3 regions of the Solwaraspora sp. WMMD791 genome follow, and region 1 is predicted to be linked to each of the others. Evidence: predicted binding sites of a transcription regulator. Region 1 holds the regulator's gene; each other region holds the start of a gene.

What was found. The regulator HrcA, encoded in region 1, represses chaperone genes, less so after heat shock. The targets are predictions, from matches to a motif close to GGTTNGCACNCTCNNNNNGAGNGTGCNAACC.
Region 2: a site for HrcA is predicted at 1,472-1,502, ahead of groL (chaperonin GroEL). Genes of this name have one in related genera too.
Region 3: a site for HrcA is predicted at 1,228-1,258, ahead of groES (co-chaperone GroES). Genes of this name have one in related genera too.

Annotation. Positions count from the first base shown of each region.
Region 1 covers NZ_CP120737.1:2,647,888-2,650,150, forward strand. Annotated here, with positions in the region: gene dnaJ (molecular chaperone DnaJ) at 1-565, opposite strand, end outside; gene hrcA (heat-inducible transcriptional repressor HrcA) at 635-1,657, opposite strand; gene O7623_RS11675 (DUF4870 domain-containing protein) at 1,974-2,263, shown strand, end outside.
Region 2 covers NZ_CP120737.1:5,414,988-5,417,250, reverse strand. Annotated here, with positions in the region: gene groL (chaperonin GroEL) at 1-1,279, opposite strand, end outside; gene O7623_RS24205 (cold-shock protein) at 1,694-1,897, opposite strand; gene O7623_RS24200 (serine hydrolase) at 2,236-2,263, shown strand, end outside.
Region 3 covers NZ_CP120737.1:3,769,273-3,771,535, forward strand. Annotated here, with positions in the region: gene groL (chaperonin GroEL) at 1-660, opposite strand, end outside; gene groES (co-chaperone GroES) at 780-1,094, opposite strand; gene O7623_RS16680 (class I SAM-dependent methyltransferase) at 1,320-2,263, shown strand, end outside.

The sequences.
Region 1 (2,263 bases):
CCACGCAGGGCTTGGAGGAGACCACCTGGCCGAGGAAGGTGCGCTGGACGGACTGGACCTCGCCGCGCCCCCCGCAGGCCTCACAGGTCGCCAGATGGGTGCCGGCCGCCGTACCGGCCCCGGTGCAGGTGGTGCAGATCACCGCCGTGTCGACGGTGATCGGCGCCTCCACCCCGAAGGCGGTCTCGGTCAGGTCCAGCTCCAGGCGCAGGATGGCGTCGGCACCGGGCCGGGTGCGCGAACGCGGCCCCCGGGAACCGGCGGCGGCCCCGAAGAAGGCGTCCATGATGTCCTGGAAGCCGACGAACGGTCCGGCACCGCCCGGGCCGCCACCAGGGCCGCCGCCGGGCGCGAGCGGGTCACCGCCGAGGTCGACGATCTGCCGTTTCTGGTCGTCGGAGAGCACCTCGTACGCGGCGTTGATGTCCTTGAACTTGTCAGCCGCCGCCGGGTCCGGATTGACGTCCGGGTGGTACTGCCGGGCCAGCTTGCGGTAGGCCCGTTTGATGTCGTCAGCGGAGGCGTCCCGGCTCACGCCGAGAATCCCGTAATAGTCCTTGGCCACTGCGTTCGGTGTCCTCATGTGTCAGTCTCGCGTGTCCAGTTCGCCGGGTCGGTTGATCCTGCTCGCCGGTCAGTTCTGCGCCAGCAGATCGCCGACGTAGCGTGCCACGGCGCGGACCGTGGCGATCGTGCCGGGGTAGTCCATCCGGGTCGGGCCGAGTACGCCGAGGCCACCGACGATGGTGGCACCCGGGCCGTAGCCGGTGCTGACCACTGACGCGGCCCGCAGGTTGTCGATCTCGTTCTCGTCACCGATGCGTACCCGAAGCGTGCTCGGCTCGACCTCGCCGATCAGCTTGAGCAGCACGACCTCCTCCTCCAGTGCCTCCAGTATCGGGCGCAGGGAGCCCTGGAAGTCGAGCAGTCCCCCTCTGGTCAGGTTAGCCGTCCCGGCGAGCGCCAGCCGCTCCTCGTGCCGTTCGACCAGCGTCTCCAGCAGCACGGTCGACAGCGTCGTCATCGCCGGTCGCAGCGTCGGTGACGCCTCGTCGACGAGCGACTGGACCAGCGGCGGGGTGTCGGACAGCCGACACCCGCCGAGTTTCTCGTTGGCCAGCCGACGCAGGTCGGTCACGTCGTCGGCGTTGATCGGCGCCGGCAGCTCGACGAGGCGCTGCTCGACCCGGCCGGTGTCGACGATCAGGACGAGCATCAGCCGGGTCGTCGAGATCGGCACCAGCTCCAGGTGCCGCACGGCGGAGCGGGACAGGCTCGGGTACTGCACCACCGCCACCTGCCGGGTCAACTGGGCCAGCAACCGTACGGTCCGGTGCACGACGTCGTCGAGGTCGACCGCGCCGGCCAGGAACCGCTCGATCGCCCGCCGCTCGGCGGGGCTCAGCGGCTTCACCCGGGACAACCGGTCGACGAACAGGCGGTAACCGCGGTCGGTCGGCACCCGGCCCGCGCTGGTGTGCGGCTGGCGGATGTAACCCTCCTCCTCCAGCACGGCCATGTCGTTGCGGACGGTGGCCGGCGACACACCCAGCTGGTGTCGCTCGACGAGGGCCTTGCTGCCGACCGGCTCCTGGGTGGCGACGTAGTCCTCCACGATCGCCCGGAGCACGTCGAGTTTGCGATCGTCCAGACCCATCCTCCACCTCCTGGCGACACGTCGGCGGCGCACCGACCGGGTGTGGTCCGACCGGATACCGCACGGGGCGGACCGAATCACCTGTGGTGCTGGCACTCGCCGATTGTGAGTGCCAGCATACGTCCCCACGGCCGGGGTGGCGACGATCGGTTCGCCGGACCACAGCGAACGGGACAATGTTTCTGATACCCGACATTTCATCGTTGTGGGCGGTCCCGCCTACCCCGGGCGGGCAGTCAAGTCGAGCTGTCCGGTGGACAAATTCGTCGGCGGGGCTAGCTGGCATGACTTGATCCGTCCCCCTACCGTGGCGGGCATGACTGAACCACCTCGCCCACCAGGAGAGAGCGGCTTCGGCGGCACGCCGCCGGACCCGAACTCTCCGCCACCACCCCCCGCGTCCTACTCGATGCCGGGCGAGGCCTCCTCTCCCGGATACGTCCCGCCGCCCAGCGGCGAGAACCCGCCGGGTGGCTACCCACCTCCGGGCGGCTACCCACCGCCGGGGGGCTACCCGCCCGGCGGTCCGGCGTATGGAGGTCCACCCCCGGCTGGCTACGCCAACAACGACGAGAAGACCTGGGCACTGATCGCCCACTTCGGTGG
Region 2 (2,263 bases), 2.8 Mb from region 1:
TGTCGAAGGCGGTCTTGCCGGCCTGCACCAGGGCGACACCACCACCGGGGACGATGCCCTCCTCGACGGCGGCCTTGGCGTTGCGCACCGCGTCCTCGATGCGGTGCTTGCGCTCCTTGAGCTCCACCTCGGTGGCGGCGCCGACCTTGATCACCGCAACGCCACCGGCCAGCTTGGCCAGCCGCTCCTGCAGCTTCTCGCGGTCGTAGTCGGAGTCGCTCTTCTCGATCTCGGCCCGGATCTGGTTCACCCGGCCCTGGATCTGCTCGGCGTCACCGGCACCGTCGACGACCGTGGTCTCGTCCTTGGTGACCTGGACCTTGCGGGCACGGCCCAGCATGTCGAGGGTCACCGCGTCGAGCTTGAGGCCCAGCTCCTCGCTGACGACCTGGCCGCCGGTGAGGATCGAGATGTCGGTCAGCATCGCCTTGCGGCGGTCGCCGAAGCCGGGGGCCTTGACGGCAACCGACTTGAAGGTGCCGCGCACCTTGTTGACGATCAGGGTGGCCAGGGCCTCGCCCTCGACGTCCTCGGCGATGATCAGCAGCGGCTTGCCCGACTGCATGATCTTCTCCAGGATCGGGAGCAGGTCCTTGACCGAGGAGATCTTGCTGTTGACGATCAGGATGTAGGGGTCGTCGAGGACGGCCTCCATCCGCTCCGGGTCGGTCCAGAAGTAGGGCGAGATGTAGCCCTTGTCGAAGCGCATACCCTCGGTGAGCTCCAGCTCCAGGCCGAAGGTGTTGCTCTCCTCGACGGTGATGACGCCTTCCTTGCCGACCTTGTCCATCGCCTCGGCGATGATCTCGCCGACGCTGGAGTCCCCGGCCGAGATCGACGCGGTGGAGGCGATCTGCTCCTTGGTCTCCACGTCCTTGGCGAGCTTGCTCAGCTCCTCCGAGACGTTGGCCACGGCAGCCTCGATGCCCCGCTTCAGGGCCATCGGGTTCGCGCCGGCCGCGACGTTGCGCAGGCCTTCGCGGACCAGCGCCTGGGCCAGGACGGTCGCCGTCGTCGTGCCGTCACCGGCCACGTCGTCGGTCTTCTTGGCGACCTCCTTGACCAGCTCAGCGCCGATCTTCTCGTACGGGTCCTCGAGCTCGATCTCCTTGGCGATGCTCACACCATCGTTGGTGATGGTGGGGGCACCCCACTTCTTTTCGAGCACGACGTTGCGGCCCTTGGGGCCGAGCGTCACCTTGACGGCGTCGGCGAGGGTGTTCATGCCCCGCTCGAGGCCGCGGCGCGCCTCTTCGTCGAACGCGATCATCTTGGCCATACGGCGTTGTCCTCCTGGACGCTCGCGGCATCGGAGCCGGTCGGCTCCGATATGCCGCCTGCTTTACGCACCTTCGGACGTCACTACCTGGCGACAGTGACGTCCGCCGGCCGGGCCGGATAGCCCGCGACGACCGGCCAGCCCCCACGGCTCCGCTCCAGGGAACCGCGGTGGTGGCCCCACCGCCCCGACCATTGGCACTCCCGGTTGGCGAGTGCCAATCCTTGTTTAGCACTCTCCCCTGTCGAGTGCAAGCGAACGGCGGGTTGCCGGCACCTCCGACGAGAGGACCGCACCGGCCGGCGCGCGCGGCCCGCGCACGAAAAAAGGCGCCGGCTCCGCGAGGAGACCGACGCCCTGACAGGTACGGACGTGTGGTGTGACCGGGTGGCGCCGCGTCGACGCCCCCGGTGATCAGCCGATGAGTCGGACCCGTTCGGCCTGCGGACCCTTCTGGCCCTGGCCGACCTCGAACTCGACCCGCTGGCCGTCTTCGAGCGCCTTGTAGCCGTCCATCTCGATCGCGGAGAAATGGACGAAGACGTCCTGACCTCCGTCGACCGCGATGAAGCCGTAGCCCTTTTCGCTGTTGAACCACTTCACGGTGCCCTGTGCCACGGTGCACTTCCTCACTTCTGTCGCGCCGGGCCTCCTGCCGGCCCTGGGCAGGCGTGACTCGCCTACCCGGTCGCCCGCCCGAACGCTGAGTAGCGGCGCGCGAACAGAGCGACCGAAATCGCACGCTACACGAGGCACGACGGCACTGCACTACCCCAAATAGGGACATTAGATCGCGTTCACGTCCCACTGACCCCACCTGTCGTTGACCACGTGTGTTCCGTACACCGCAGAACGTGAGGTCCGGGCGGCACCGCGCCGCCGGTGCCCGCGCGGCCCGCCGACCGGATCGCGCGGCCCCACGACACGACCACCGACGCGGTGGCCAACGACACCCGGTGGCCGCCGGCATCGGCCTGCTCGTCG
Region 3 (2,263 bases), 1.1 Mb from region 1:
GATCAGGATGTAGGCGTCCTCGAGGACCGCTTCCTGCGCTTCGGCATCGGTGACGAAGTGCGGGGAGATGAAGCCCTTGTCGAACTGCAGGCCCTCGGTGACGTCCAGCTCGGTGGCGAGGGTGGAGCCTTCCTCGACGGTGATCACACCGTCGCGGCCGACCCGCTCCATCGCCTCGGCGATCAGGTCGCCGATGGTGGCGTCCTGCGCGGAGATCGTCGCCACCTGGGCGATCGAGTCCTTGCTGGCCACCTCGACGGCCTTGGCCAGCAGTTCGTCGGAGACCTTCTGGACGGCCGCGTCGATGCCGCGCTTGAGGCCGGCCGGGTTGGCTCCGGCGGCCACGTTGCGCAGTCCTTCACGGACCATCGCCTGGGCGAGCACGGTGGCGGTGGTGGTCCCGTCGCCGGCGACGTCGTTGGTCTTCGTCGCCACCTCCTTGACCAGCTGCGCACCGAGGTTTTCGTACGGGTTGGTGAGCTCGATCTCCTTGGCGATGGTCACGCCATCGTTGGTGATCGTCGGGGCGCCGAACTTCTTGTCCAGCACGACGTTGCGCCCGCGCGGGCCGAGGGTGACCTTGACCGTGTCCGCGAGGGTGTTGACGCCGTGCTCCAAGAGGTGCCGGGCGTCGTCCGAGAAACTCAGGATCTTCGCCATGACATTCCCTTCACAGGCACTAGCCGTCGGCCGGGCGGCGGAGGCCGCCGGGCACCGGCCTACGGGCGACGCCCCGGAGACCCACGTGGGGCTCCGGGGCGTTCAGCACTGGCAGTAGGTCACTTCTCGATGACGGCGAGGACGTCGCGGGCGGAGAGCACCAGGTACTCCTCGCCGGCGTACTTGACCTCGGTGCCGCCGTACTTCGAGTAGATGACCGTGTCGCCGACGTTGACGTCAACCGGGATCCGGTTGCCCTTGTCGTCGACGCGGCCCGGGCCGACAGCGAGGACGGTGCCCTCCTGCGGCTTCTCCTTGGCGGTGTCGGGGATCACGATGCCCGACGCCGTGGTGGTCTCAGCCTCGTTCGCCTGGACCAGGATCCGGTCCTCGAGCGGCTTGATCGCAACCTTGGTCGCGGTAGTCACGGGCATACCCTCCTGGGGTATCAGGTGTTGGTGCCGGTCGCGTGGGCGGCCAGCGTCAATCTGCCTCATGTCCACCGGGCGGGTCCGTCGTCGCGGGTGCCGGTCCGCCTGGCGTTTCGCCCTCCGGCCGGAGCCGGCGGGCTGGCACCCTCAGCATGAGAGTGCTAACCGCAGATTAGCAGTCGCCTGTGCGGAGTGCTAGCCCGATGGCCGACCATGGACAATGTCGCGGTGCACCCGGACGAGTTGGCCGCGCTGCGCTCCCCGGCCGGGGCGGCGGCCCTGACCGCCGCCGCGCAGGTGCTGGCCGCGCCGGGTGGCGACGATCCGCTGACCGCGGCGACCGCGCTGCGTACCGCCGGGGTGCCGGCCCCGCTGGCCACCGCCGCGCTCACCCAGGCCGCGCTGCGCGCCCGCGCGGTCGGCAAGTTCGGCCCGGCCGCCGCCCGGATGTTCTTCACTCGCGCCGGTCTGGAACAGGCCACCCGGGCCGTGGTCGCCGACCGCCGCGCCGCCCGGTTGCGCGCCGCCGGGGTACGCCACCTCGCCGACCTGGGGTGCGGGGTCGGCGCGGACACCCTCGCCGCGGCCCGGGCCGGCATCCGGGTGTACGCCGTGGAGGCCGACCCGGCCACCGCCGCGATCGCGGCCGCCAACGCCGAGGCCACCGGGCTGGCCGACCTCGTCACGGTGGTCTGCGCCGACGCCACCGACGTCGACCTCACCGGCGTCGACGCGGCCTTCTGCGACCCGGCCCGCCGTTCGGGCACCGGCCGGCGCACCTTCGACCCGGACAGCTACTCCCCGTCCTGGGACTTCGTCCGCTCCCTGGTCGCCCGGGTGCCCCGGACCGTGCTCAAGGTGGCGCCGGGCATCGACCACGCGCTGATCCCGCCCGGCGCCGAGGCCGAGTGGGTCAGCGTCGACCGGGACGTGGTCGAGGCGGCGTTCTGGTGCGGCCCGCTGGCCGGCCCACCCCGGCGGGCGACCCTGCTGCGCAGCGGGCGGCCGGCGACGGGCCTGGTCGGCGACGGCGGCGAGCCGGTGGCGGTCGGCCCGGTCCGGCGCTACCTGTACGACCCGGACGGCGCGGTGGTCCGCGCGCACCTGGTGGCCGCGTTCGCCGCCACCGTGTCCGGCACCCTGGGCGACGAGTCGATCGCCTACGTCTACGC